2 linked regions of the Zobellia nedashkovskayae genome follow. The protein of the gene in region 1 interacts with the protein of each later gene in a pairwise test. Links are inferred from orthologs where the notes say so. Each region holds a gene or a part of one and is shown on either strand. Other genes may lie near its edges.

Region 1 (7,166 bases):
GTTCTAAACCAAGTAAAATTCTTAGCTGATAAAGGCTATGGCGCCATGGCATACCCAGAAGCATATGGCGGGACCAACGATATGGAAGGCTACGCCTACATGTTCGAAAATATGATGTTTGTTGATGGTAGCCTGTCTATAAAATTCGGTGTTCAATTTGGACTCTTTGGCGGAAGTATACAAAAATTAGGAACCAAAAAACACCACGACCAGTACTTAGCAAAAACAGGCAAGACCGAACTTTTGGGTTGTTTTGCCATGACTGAAACGGGTCATGGTTCCAATGTACGTGGTATTAAAACAACTGCAACGTACGACAACAAGACAAACCAAATCGTTATTCACACTCCAGGAAAAAACGACAACAAAGAATATATTGGAAATGCATTGCATTCCAAAATGGCCTCGGTATTCGCCCAACTTATTGTCAACGGAAAAAACGAAGGCGTACATGCTATTCTTGTTCCGCTTAGAAATGAGAAGCACGAGCTTCTACCAGGTGTAATTATAGAAGATAATGGTTACAAATTGGGTCTAAACGGAGTTGACAATGGTAAAATATGGTTTAACCAAGTTGCTGTACCCAGAGAAAATCTATTAAACAAATACGGAGACATCAAAGAAGATGGCACCTATTATTCTGACATCAAAAACCCAAATAAGCGCTTCTTTACCATGCTGGGGACTCTGGTTGGCGGAAGAATCTGTGTAGCACGAGCAGGTCTAGGAGGCGCCAAATTCTCTTTAGCCGTTGCTATTAAACACGCATTAAAGCGAAGACAGTTTAATGACAGCATAAAAGTGCAAGAAGACCTTTTAATGGACTACCCTACGCATCAATTGCGTCTCACACCTTTAGTGGCTAGCGCCTATGTGTATCATGTTACTCTAGACAAGATGATGCAACAGTATTGCGACCCGTCTGAACCAGATAAGCGAAAAGTAGAAACCCAAGTAGCTGGACTAAAGTCCATAATTACTTGGTACGCCAACGATACCATTCAAGAATGTCGTGAAGCTTGTGGCGGAAAAGGATACCTTTTAGAAAATAGAATAGCAGACCTAAAAGGCGATGTAGACATCTTTACCACTTTTGAAGGTGATAATACGGTATTGCTATTATTGGCTGCAAAGGGAGTTCTATCTGACTTTAAATCTGAGTTTAATAGCGCTGGGTTCTCTGCCGTACTGAAAATACTAGGTATGCAGATAAATGATAAGTTAACGACCATTAACCCTATTTACACGAACAAGATAGATAAAGACCATCTGTACAATCCTAAGTTTCATAAACACGCTTTTGATTACCATACGAGACGCCTTACCTATTCATTGGCTATGCGTATACGAGATTATATCAAAAAGGGAGTACCCTCATACCAAGCCTTTTTAAAAGTACAAAGTCATTTAGTTGCCTTAGGAAAAGCCTACAGTAACGAATTGGCCTATACTACATATTGTGACTTTGTAGAAACTATAGAAGATGATAAGAATCGTGCTTTATTTCAGAAGTTAGGTACGCTTCATGCGTTACGTACTATACGACAAGATGCAGAGTGGTATCTAGAACAAGGTTATATTGGCGGAACCAAATCAAAGGCTATACGCCAACGAGTAGAACGCTTATGTACCGAGCTAAGACCTCATATTGAGGTACTGGTTGATGGTTTTGGTATTCCCGAGTACTGTATGAGTGCTCCTATAGCAAATTAAGCTATAATTTGGCATAACTACTTTTCTTTAAGTAACTCTGAAGTATCTAAGAAATCAATGATTTCAATTTTGGATTCTCCATACAAATGTGTTTTAGCGCTACCACTAGAGGTAAGTTGTATGGTTTTGACAGGCCTCACATAAGCACTTGCAGATTCTTCTATAGTTAGATAAATAGCTTCTGCTTCTAACTTCTCGCCTTTCATTTTTGAATTTTCTAAAAGGTTGACATATAATTCATAGGTAGTCCCTTCGAGTATTGCCGTTGCATTTTTGTACATTTTAACATTACTCAAATCACTATTCGAAAATATTTTAACATCCACCCTATCTTTAAGTACCATGTTAACTTCTTGACCTCTTAGATTAAATTCTCCTGAACTGTTCCCTTCCATATTAATATTGAAAACTTCTGCATCTGCATTCAAGTTCAATTTGGATGACTCATGCATATCTACATAAAGGTCTTTTGAAGTAATAGCTCCATCCATATCTATCTCCCCATCATACATCGTAATAGATTCAAGGTAAATATAATTAACCGTAATTTCCAACTTCTTCTTTCGGGTAATATTATAAAACGAGCTAATTTGTAAAACACTATCTTCTACCTTAAATCTAAGAACATCTATAAGATTATCATCTGCAGTAATTGCTATACCTTCTTCCGTAGAGTCGTGTAACCTTATTTCCAGATCATCTCGTAACTCAATAGCATGGAAAGGTGGTAATTCTTGGTATACATCTACTACTTCTTTGTTCCCCTTTATTTTTGGTTTTCGTTGAGAAAAGGCTTGAAACGAAATTATTAAAGCAAATAGAAAAACTGATATTTTCATGGTATAGTGTCTTTGGTACAAGTGGGTTAGGTTAATAACTTATAATCTGCGAATGTATCTTTTATTGTTCTTATCCGGAAATGATCTCAAATAAATGTATCAAAAAAAATGCCTAACTATAAAAGTTAGGCATTTTTATTTGAGTTAATCTATAATTTAATGCTGAAGCTCTTCTTCATCTTTCTGTAAAGGCAATGTTTGAGGGACAAAATCCTGTCCTGGAATAATATACTCATCATTCTCATCTACCTTACTATAATCATAAGCCCAACGGTGAACTTCAGGAATAGCACCAGGCCAGTTACCATGGATATGCTCTTGTGGAGTAGTCCATTCCAAAGTAGTTGCTTGCCATGGATTTCTAGGCCCTACCTTACCGTAGAAAATGCTTCTTACAAAGTTAAACACAAATATAAGTTGTGCACTAGCCGTAATTATTGCAAACACGGTCATCAATACTTGAATATCTGTCAATTCATCAAACATTGGGAAAGCTGTATTCTCATAGTAACGTCTTGGAACCCCTGCCATACCAACAAAGTGCATTGGAAAGAATATACCATACGATCCAACAGCAGTAATCCAGAAATGGATATACCCTAAGTTCTTGTTCATCATTTTACCTTCGAACATTATAGGGAACCAGTGGTAAATACCAGCAAACATCCCGTATAGTGCAGATATACCCATTACCAAGTGGAAGTGAGCAATTACAAAATAGGTATCATGAACATTAATATCTAATGTACTATCACCTAACACAATACCCGTAAGACCCCCAGTAATAAAGGTAGAAACCATACCTATTGAAAACAGCATGGCCGGATTCAATTGTAGGTTACCTTTCCAAAGTGTAGTAATCCAGTTAAAGGCTTTTACTGCAGATGGTATAGCAATTAATAATGTAGTAAATGTAAATACCGATCCTAAGAACGGGTTCATACCAGAGATAAACATATGGTGACCCCAAACAATTGTAGATAAGAAGGCAATTGCCAAAATAGAGGCAATCATTGCACGATATCCAAAAATAGGTTTTCTAGCATTTACTGCCATTACCTCAGATACAATACCCATTGCTGGTAAGATTACAATATAAACCTCAGGGTGACCCAAAAACCAGAAAAGGTGTTCATATAATACGGGAGAACCACCTTGGTAATGTAAAACTTCACCTTGTATGAATATATCGGACAAGAAGAAAGATGTACCAAAACTTCTATCCATTATCAACAATAATGCTGCTGACAATAATACTGGAAATGATATAATACCAATAATAGCTGTTACAAAAAATGCCCAAATAGTTAAAGGTAATCTTGTCATAGACATCCCTTTCGTACGAAGGTTAATTACCGTTACCACGTAATTCAAAGACCCTATAAGTGATGAAGCAATAAATATTGCCATTGCTACCAACCAAAGCGTCATACCCATACCAGAACCTGGTTGAGCCATAGGTAAAGCACTTAATGGAGGATAAATTGTCCATCCTGCAGCAGCTGGACCAGCTTCCAAAAACAAGGAAGATAACATTATGACACATGAAACGAAAAACATCCAAAAGGATAGCATATTCATAAAACCAGATGCCATATCTCTTGCACCAATCTGCAACGGAATAAGGAGGTTACTAAATGTACCACTCAAGCCTTGAGTTAATACAAAGAATACCATGATAGTTCCGTGTATAGTAACTAATGCTAAATACACGTCAGCATCCATAACACCTTCAGGTGCCCATTTACCCAATAAAGCTTCGAAAACAGAAAAAGATTCTCCAGGCCAAGCCAATTGCATACGAAACAAAAGAGACATTGCAATACCAATTGCCCCCATAACGAATACACCAAGAATCAAATACTGTTTAGAGATCATTTTATGATCCTGACTAAATATATATTTGGTTACAAAGGTTTGTTTGTGGTGATGCTCATGATCGTCATGTGCATGATCATCAACCTGTGCATTTGCAGTAACAGACATATTTGTTATTCTTTAATTTTAAAATTTTCTTTTAAAGCTCCTCCCGACTACCTCTTACTAATACGTTAGTGCGTATTAATGACTAGCTGTAGCGGACTCAATATTCTTGAATTCATCTGTTGATGCTTGACCCATCACATTTTGCCCGAAGGTTTTCTGTTCGGCTATCCAAGCATCATACTCCTCTTGCGTCTCTACAATGATCTTCATTTGCATGTTGTAGTGAGACTTTCCACATATTTTATTACAAAGAAGAATATAATCAAATTCCCAAGGGTCTGAATTATCTTCCCCATTTGCTGCTCTTTCAGCTCTGATTACATTGGTACGTTTTACCTTATCTGCTACATCCGGATTCTGTCGCATCTGTTCCGTAGTAAATATAGGTGTAAAAGAAAATTGCGTAATCATACCTGGAACACAATTCATCTGAGCCCTAAAATGGGGCATATATGCAGAGTGTAATACATCTTGAGAACGCATTTTAAAGTTTACTTTTCTACCTACAGGTAAATGAAGCTCTTTAACAATAATATCATCGGCCGCATACGTATCAGATTCATCTAAACCAAGAACATTGGCTTTGTCTATATCAATCATTCTAACATTAGCTTTACCAAGAACGTTATCTTCACCACCATATCTGGCTGTCCAGTTAAATTGTTGCGCATAAAGCTCCACAATTAAAGGATCATCGTCATCGTTGATATCCATAATGGTTGTCCAAGTGTACAAACCCCAAAGAATAAGACCTGATAAAACAATAACTGGAATGATAGTCCATATAAATTCCAAACGATCACTGTCTGCAAAGAAAAGAGCTCTATTACCCTTTACACCACGATATTTATAACCAAAATAATGTAATAGTCCCTGCGTAAGTGTTTGAACCATAAAGATGATAACAAAAGACACCAACATTAAGGAATCATACTCGGCACCATGTGCAGAACCTGCTTCAGGAAGCAAGAATTTAGAATATTTCCAGAAACTGAAAATTGTAATTCCATAGATGAAGATAAGAAAAGCAAACAGAAGGTATCCGTTCGTTTTGTTATCCGAATCGTTGGCTATTTGAGAATTTTCGGCCTTGAGCTGTGACAATTCGAAAATCTTCGTCATTTGCCATATCGCTATCGCGACAAGGGCCAAAACCACTAAAGTCAATAATGTAGTCATCGTATGTTCTACTATTATACGTTAAAAATACTAATAATGAAAATGTCTGCTTTCTTCAATAAACGGATTCCGTTTAGGTTGTAAAGGTGCATTTGTTAAAGCACGGAACACCCAGAAAATAAATAAGCCTGCAAAGAAAAGTACAGCTCCTATTTCAGGAATACCTATAAACCACTGATCACCTACCGTTGATGGCATAATCATATTGAAAATATCCATGTAGTGCCCTCCAAGAATAACAACACCTGCCATAATAACAAACCAATTAAGACGTTTGTAATCGCTATTCATTAAAAGTAATACAGGGAACAAAAAGTTCATTGCAATCATTCCGAAGAATGGTAATCTATAATCTTCTATTCTTGTTATGAAGTAGGTAATCTCTTCAGGAATGTTTGAATACCAAATCAACATAAATTGCGAGAACCAAAGGTACGTCCAAAAAATACTGATACCGAACATGAATTTAGCTAAATCGTGTATATGGCTATCATTAACATCTGGCAAATACCCTCTAGACTTTAAGTATATAGTTACCATGGCAATTACAGTAATTCCCGATACAAACATACTAGCAAACACATACCATCCGAACAATGTACTGAACCAGTGCGGGTCAACACTCATAATCCAGTCCCATGACATAATTGATTCTGAAATCAAATAAAACACCAAGAAAGCAGCAGATATTCTGAAATTCAATTTAAAACTAGAGTTGTCATCGGACTCATCTTGTTTTAATGATAATTTTCTAGAGTATTCTCTGTAAAATATCCATCCTCCTAAAAACACAGCTGCACGAATCAAAAAGAACGTAGGGTTTAAGTAACCTGACTTCCCTTGTAGAAGATGATCATTTGCAACAACATCTGCATCTGCCCAAACAAACAAGTGGTTCATATGAAACATAGACAACGCTAAAATCACAAACACAATGATACCACCAGGTACCAAATAAGACGTTATGCCTTCCATTACTCTAAAAAGTAATGGCGACCAACCCGCTTGGGCCGCCCTCTGTATTGCATAAAAAGCCAATACACCTAAAGCAATCATAAAGAAAAAGAATGCGGCTACATATAATGCTGCCCATGGCTTGTTCTGTAATTGATGTAAAAGATGTTCGTCGTGCGAAGAATCATGTGACTCTCCATGTGCTTCCGCTGCTTCTCCATGAGCTCCCGCAGAAACTTCATGAGCAGTAACCTCATGGGCATCAACAGCACCATGTGCATCTCCATGCCCATCACCATGACTGGCAACTATAGCTTTTGCCTCCTCAACTGTACTAGGTGCCGATATGAATCCGATAGCAATACCTAGTATCCCAAGAGCCATTAAAATAAAGGAACCGATCTTTAATTTGTTTGAAAACGTATACATATCCCTTTTCTAAGTATTATTTAGTTAAGTCTTGTTTCAATTTCATCACGTACTCTGAAACTTGCC
Region 2 (7,065 bases), 600 kb from region 1 along the record:
GTGGGTATGCTTAAGAACTCTTCTTATTTCAATCCAATTAGAAGACCGGAATTAGTGACCAATCGTAGAAATACGGTATTGGGACAGATGGCCAAATATGATTTTATTACCGAGCAGGAGAAAGATTCATTACAGGCTATGGAGATGGATATTAATTTTAATCCAGAATCTCATAAAGAAGGTTTGGCTACCTATTTTAGGATGTACCTACAAGGGTTCATGAACGATTGGATATCTAAAAACCCCAAGCCAGCTTTGGAAGGTGGTAGAGATAAATGGAATCTGTACTTAGATGGATTAAAAATTTACACGACTATAGATTCACGAATGCAGGCCAATGCAGAGGATGCTGTGCGTAAACATATGGCAAATCTTCAAAACGAATTCTTTCATCAAAATACGCCAAAGAGAAATCCTACGGCTCCATTTTTAGATTTGGAGAAATCTGAAATAAATAAAATTTTAGAGCGAGAAATGAAAAACTCTTCTAGATGGCGAGGCATGGCGGATGAAGGTAAATCTGAAAAGGTGATCCGTGAATCGTTCACCAAAAAAAGAGAGATGACCGTTTTTGATTGGAATAGTGAAGGACATGAACGCGATACTATCATGACTCCAATGGATTCAATCAGATATTATAAAACGTTTTTAAGAGCTGCAATGATGTCTATGGAGCCACAGACGGGCCACGTAAAGGCTTGGGTTGGTGGTATTGATTATAGACACTTCCAATATGACAATGTTATTCAAGGCTCACGCCAGGCAGGATCAACGTTTAAGCCTTTTGTATATGCTGCGGCTATCGATCAATTAAGACTATCACCTTGTGACTCTTTGCCGGATACGCAATATTGTATAGAGGCTGGAAAGCATGGCAACACAGAGGCTTGGTGTCCTAAGAATGCTGTAGGTCAATATTCGGGTAAAATGTATTCGCTTAAAGATGCGCTAGCAAACTCGGTAAATACGGTAACGGCACAGTTGATTGATAAGGTTGGCCCAGGCTCGGTAGTTTCTATTGCTAAAAACTTGGGTATTACTGGAAATATTCCTGAAGTGCCTTCTATTGCACTGGGTACCCATGATACTAATGTCTACGAAATGGTTGGTGCTTATGGAACATTTGCAAACCAAGGAGTCTATGTTAAACCAGTAATGGTAACGCGTATAGAGGATAAAAACGGAACGGTTTTATATGAATACGTGCCAGAGACTAAAGATGTACTGAGCAAAGATGTTTCTTACGCTATGTTAAATTTAATGGAAGGTGTTACACATGGTGGTTCTGGTACAAGACTTAGACATAGGGGTATGCAGAATACTACAGTTTACAAAGAAATTATTACTGGTTATCCATATGGATTCAAAAACGCTATTGCGGGTAAAACAGGTACAACACAAAACAATAGTGACGGGTGGTTTATGGGCATCGTTCCTAACCTTGTAACCGGTGTTTGGGTTGGTGGTGATGATAGATCTATTCACTTTGAATCTATAAAATATGGTCAGGGTGCATCTATGGCACTACCTATTTGGGGGCTCTATATGAAAAAGAACTATGAGAATGAAAATTTAGGAATTTCTGATAGTGAGTTTGAAAAACCTTCAAATCTGTCAATTAATATAGATTGTGACAGAGTCGTAGAGAATAATGACGAAGAAGATGGTTTGGATGATGATATAGATGATCTAAATTTCTAATACATAAAAGCAGATTACAGCTTGTTAAATTGCCCGTGACTTTCATTGAAAGTCACGGGCAATTTCGTTTAAAAATTGTAACTTGACTGCAACAGAAATCTTTTATTCCTTTATAGTATGATCTCTAAGAAAGTAGCTGATGTAAAAGAAGCCATGCAAGGCATTCAAGACGGAATGACCTTCATGTTAGGTGGTTTTGGCCTTTGCGGAATACCGGAAAATGCCATCACGGAACTGGTTTCTTCCAATATTAAAGATATTACCTGTATTTCTAATAATGCTGGGGTAGATGATTTTGGTCTGGGACTTTTACTTCACAAACATCAGATAAAAAAAATGATATCTTCTTACGTGGGTGAGAACGAAGAGTTTGAACGGCAGATGCTCAGTGGTGAGCTTGAGGTTGAATTGACGCCTCAGGGTACTTTAGCCGAAAAATGTCGTGCTGCGCAAGCAGGTTTCCCTGCGTTTTATACGCCTGCAGGTTACGGAACCGAAGTTGCAGAAGGTAAGGAAACTAGAGAGTTCAACGGAAAAATGTATGTGTTGGAAGAGGCTTTCAAAGCCGATTTTGCTTTCGTAAAAGCATGGAAAGGAGATGAAGCGGGGAACCTAATTTTTAAGGGTACCGCAAGAAATTTTAATCCTTGTATGTGTGGAGCAGCTACGATTACCGTTGCTGAGGTAGAAGAACTTGTGCCCGCTGGTGAGCTAGACCCAAATCAAATTCATATTCCTGGAATATTTGTGCAGCGTATTTTTCAAGGAGAGAACTATGAAAAACGTATTGAACAACGAACGGTTAGACCACAACAATAAAACAATTTGAAAATTATTCAATTTGAAAATGAGGAATGATAAAGAGAATTTAATTGTAAAATTAACTTTTGATTTAGCCCTTGAAGTTGTTAAGTTTTCTGAGGAAATAAGAGCTGATAATCGATTTGAAATGGCTTCGCAAATATTCAGAAGTGGTACTTCTATAGGGGCAAACATTAGAGAGGCGCAGAATGCAGAAAGTAAGAGAGATTTCATTCATAAGTTTAAAATTTCGGCAAAAGAGGCTGATGAACTTAAGTATTGGCTTCAGATATGTATGTCTTCGGAATTTTATCCAAACCCAGATGAAAGTTTAATGAAGAATTTAAATTCTGTCATTTTAATTATCTCGAAAATTATCTCAACTAGTAAAAAATCATAATTACCTAATCTTCAAATCAACTCATTTTCAAATCAATCATTATGTTAGATAAAAATGGAATCGCAAAGCGAATTGCAAAAGAGGTCAAAGACGGTTATTATGTTAACCTAGGCATTGGTATTCCCACCTTGGTTGCCAACTTTGTAAGAGATGATATAAATGTAGAATTTCAGAGCGAAAACGGAGTTTTGGGCATGGGTCCATTTCCGTATGAAGGAGAAGAAGATGCTGATATTATAAATGCGGGAAAGCAAACTATAACAACACTTAATGGAGCTTCTTTCTTTGATTCGGCTACGAGTTTTGGAATGATCCGTGGGAAACACGTAGACCTCACTATTTTGGGAGCTATGGAAGTTTCTGAGACCGGCGATATCGCTAATTGGAAAATTCCGGGCAAAATGGTTAAAGGAATGGGCGGTGCAATGGATTTAGTTGCTTCTGCCGAAAATATAATTGTGGCCATGATGCATACCAATCGCGCTGGTGAATCCAAGCTTTTAAAAAAGTGTAGTTTACCACTTACTGGAGTAGGTTGTGTAACCAAAATAGTTACTAATCTAGCAGTAATAGAAGTAACTCCAAAAGGCTTTAAGCTTCTTGAACGTGCTCCGGGAGTTTCTGTAGATGAAATTAAGGAAGCTACGGAGGGCACTTTGATTGTTGATGGTGATGTACCCGAAATGAATTTGTAAGTAAAATCCACCTATTTTTTTAGCGTAATTTTTGTGAGAAAATCACCAATTTGATTCTTCACAACAGATTAATGCTGCTTCACAACAAGATTTTTTTTAGTTGACGGTTAGGTACTATTTTTATAGTATTATTAATTGAAAGTCGCGTCCCAAATTCGATTTTGTCCAAAACTAAAACCTATGGAAGCCCAAATTAACCAATCATCAGAAGAGATTCAAGTGTACAAAAATGATTTTTTCAGCGGAATAGTAATGCTGGCTAGAAAGTTATTTATGCTTTAAAATTCTTTGAAAAAGAAATTAAAAGAAAGTGGCTCACCCAAAGGCCGCTTTTTTTGTGCCTTTATTTTTAAGTTTTTTTAGTAAAGAATTAAAGTGATTTTAGGATTTTTAAAGCTTGTTCTAAAGTTTCATTTTTCTTTGCAAAACAAAACCGTAAAACACCATCTTGCCTATTGTGCTCATTAAAGGAAGATATAGGTATACTTGCCAACTTGTAATCAACAATCAAGCGTTTTGCAAAATCTTCATCATTTTCTTTTGTGATTTCAGTATAGTCCAAAAGCTGAAAATAGGTTCCTTCTGAAGGTTTAAATTTAAATCTAGAATCTTTTAACCCCTCCAAGAACAAATCTCTTTTTTCTTGATAGAATGAAGGTAAGCTTAAATAGTTTTCCTCATTCTTAAGATAGGCTGCCATGGCTCGTTGTACAGGATGGTCTACACAGAATACCGCAAACTGGTGTGTTTTTCTAAACTCATTCATTAACTCTGCGGGTGCTACGCAATAGCCTATTTTCCATCCGGTAACATGAAAGGTTTTTCCAAAAGAAGCACACACAAAACTACGTTGTGCTAGATCTTCAAATCGCGATGCACTTTGGTGCTCGTTTCCTTCAAAAATAATATGTTCGTATACTTCATCACTTAGAACGATACAATTCGTGGGTTTTAGAATTTCTTGTAACTGAAGCATATCTTCTTTGGAAAAAACACGGCCGCTTGGGTTATGAGGTGTGTTTATGATAACCATTCGGGTCTTCTCCGAAATTTTGCTTTTGAAAATTTCCCAATCCACTTGGTAACCATCGGCATCTAACTGTACATATATAGGAATTCCTCCGTTGAGCGCAATGGCCGGTTCGTAGCAGTCATAGGCAGGTTTCAGTACAATAACTTCGTCACCTTTGTTCACGAATGCGGTAATGGCTGTAAAAATAGCCTGTGTTGCACCTACGGTAACTGTAATTTCAGTTTCAGGATTATAAGCTCTATTATGGAGTTTTTCAATTTTTTGTGAAATTATTTCCCGTAAGCCATAATAACCCTGCATGGCAGCATATTGGTTATGTCCGTTTTTCATGGCATGCGTAACAAGGCTTTTGAGTTTTTGGTCTACCTTAAAATTAGGAAAGCCCTGAGATAGATCTACAGCATTGTGCTTGCGAGCTAAATTGCCTACCGTTGTAAAAATTGTAGTTTTTGCATTTGGAAGTTTGGAAGCAAATTTTATGTTAGAAGATGCCATTTGTTGCTATTCGGTTAAGGTTTCAATTTACAACTTTATAGAGTGTATACTTTTTCTTTTTGTAGAATCTTAACTACAATCCCTTATATTTATACATCCAAAATATTTGATATGCGTAATTTCCGAACTTTAATTTTATTGCTTACGATGACTTTTGTCACAAATGCTCTTTTCTCTCAAACCTCTCCATCTAAAAAAATAAAAACACTTATTGTTGATGGTCAAAATAATCATGATGAGTGGCCGAAGATTACGTATATGTTGAAAACAGATATGGAGAACACGGGTTTGTTTACCGTTGAGGTGGCGCGTTCTGCATTTACGTGGAAAGGTGATAAGTTCATTTCTGAATTTCCAATAGCCAATCTTCCAAAAACCGAAGCTAAGGAAGAACCACAGGCAGATCCAAAGTATAGTCCGGATTTTTCAAAATACGATTTGGTGATTTGTAATTTTGGATGGAATGCTGCACCATGGCCGGAAGAAACGCAGAAGAAATTTGAAAAGTATATCAAAACGGGAGGTGGGTTAGTTGTTTTTCATGCAGCCGATAATTCGTTCCCTGAATGGGGAGCTTATAACCAAATGATTGGTTTGGGTGGTTGGGGAGACCGTACCGAAAAAGATGGCCCATATGTATATTATAATGATGCCGGTGAGTTAATCAGGGATGATTCTGCTGGAAGCGCAGGTGCTCATGGTCCACAAAGCGAATATCAAATTCAAATTAGAGAAGATCACCCAATTACCAAGGGAATGCCAGAAGTGTGGTTGCATACCAAAGATGAACTTTATAATAGCCTTCGTGGTCCCGCAGAAAATATGGTGGTTTTAGCAACTGCATATTCAGACCCTGAAAATAAAGGTACCGGCAGACATGAGCCAGCACTTATGGCTTTAGAGTATGGAAAAGGCCGTATTTTTCACAACATTATGGGTCATGTAGATTATTCGGTTGAGTGTGTTGGCTTTATGACCAGTATGCTTAGAGGAGCGGAATGGGCTGCTACCGGGAAGGTAACTCAAGCGATACCAGAAGATTTTCCAACTGCTGATGAAACAAGCTCAAGAAAGTTTAAAAAATAGATGGAACTGACCTTAAGTATACCTGCGCTACTTTTTCCGGCTATTTCATTGACCATGTTAGCCTATAATGCAAGATACTTGGCTATTGCAGCATTAATTAGGCAACTTCACCAGAAATATGAAGAAACATCATCGCCCGCCATTGCTTTGCAGGTAAAAAAGTTGCGAAAGCGGCTAACTATTATCAAGAACATGCAGGCATCGGCTATTTTCAGTTTTTTGTTAGCGGTGATTACGATGACTTTAATTTATGTTGAATTCAGCTTTTGGGCCAATCTGGTTTTTGGTGTCAGTCTTTTGGCACTAATGGTTTCTTTAATGTTGTCATTAGTAGAGGTTCAATTGTCTACTAAGGCACTTGAAATTCAGCTAGAGGATATGGAAAACTAATTTTTTAGGCTAAAGCACTGAAATTTAGAAAACAGACTATGCAGTTGGTTGAGGTCATATATCAGTTAAATGACCTCTTGGTAAGACTCCGTTTTCCGTATGTCAATCGTCGATGAACTACATTATTATATGATGTTCACCCAATAATAAAAGAATTTACAAACCACTTAGTCGGTTAAGTGAAACCTCTTTTTGAAAGTCTAAGATTAAGTCCTTTATTTTTACTCGATAAAACTTAACGGATATCAGATGAAATCAATCTTATCTATCCGCTTGTATCACACCTTCGTTAGTAGGCACGCCAATATGAAAAAGCGCATCGCCTCTATTTACTACAGCTTGGTGATTAATACAAAAGACCAACCCGTCCATAGGAGCTTTAACGATTTTACTTCGTTTAGCATAGGGGCCGGATACGATACCTAGGATTTGCCCTTTTTTAATTTTACTACCATTTTCTGTTT

Evidence for each region.
Region 2: the proteins of IWB64_RS02990 (region 1) and IWB64_RS05585 interact in binary tests that used the Escherichia coli proteins (3 or more experiments, as listed by UniProt). The link is inferred for Zobellia nedashkovskayae from one-to-one orthologs.

Annotation. Positions count from the first base shown.
Region 1 is NZ_JADDXR010000002.1:694,223-701,388, forward strand. Bases 2,124-5,054 are described here. They hold IWB64_RS02990 (cytochrome c oxidase subunit I), read right to left. Parts: upstream 4,539-5,054; coding sequence 2,709-4,538; downstream 2,124-2,708. Other genes in these bases: IWB64_RS02985 (GIN domain-containing protein), read right to left, coding at 2,124-2,552; IWB64_RS02995 (cytochrome c oxidase subunit II), read right to left, coding at 4,614-5,054. In the rest of the region: IWB64_RS02980 (acyl-CoA dehydrogenase family protein), read left to right, coding at 1-1,713; more of IWB64_RS02985, read right to left, coding at 1,731-2,123; more of IWB64_RS02995, read right to left, coding at 5,055-5,717; IWB64_RS03000 (quinol:cytochrome C oxidoreductase), read right to left, coding at 5,748-7,100; IWB64_RS03005 (c-type cytochrome), read right to left, coding at 7,117-7,166. UniProt on the Escherichia coli protein: Cytochrome bo(3) ubiquinol oxidase is the terminal enzyme in the aerobic respiratory chain of E.coli that predominates when cells are grown at high aeration.
Region 2 is NZ_JADDXR010000002.1:1,297,797-1,304,861, reverse strand. The notes cover bases 3,047-5,876. They hold IWB64_RS05585 (methionine aminotransferase), read right to left. Parts: upstream 5,126-5,876; coding sequence 3,968-5,125; downstream 3,047-3,967. Other genes in these bases: IWB64_RS05580 (ThuA domain-containing protein), read left to right, coding at 5,237-5,876; IWB64_RS05590 (CoA transferase subunit B), read left to right, coding at 3,047-3,597. Outside these bases: IWB64_RS05605 (penicillin-binding protein 1A), read left to right, coding at 1-1,701; IWB64_RS05600 (CoA transferase subunit A), read left to right, coding at 1,819-2,520; IWB64_RS05595 (four helix bundle protein), read left to right, coding at 2,549-2,902; more of IWB64_RS05590, read left to right, coding at 2,944-3,046; more of IWB64_RS05580, read left to right, coding at 5,877-6,211; IWB64_RS05575 (DUF2721 domain-containing protein), read left to right, coding at 6,212-6,601; IWB64_RS05570 (succinylglutamate desuccinylase/aspartoacylase family protein), read right to left, coding at 6,863-7,065. UniProt on the Escherichia coli protein: Shows aminotransferase activity with methionine and histidine as substrates, and to a lesser extent also with phenylalanine.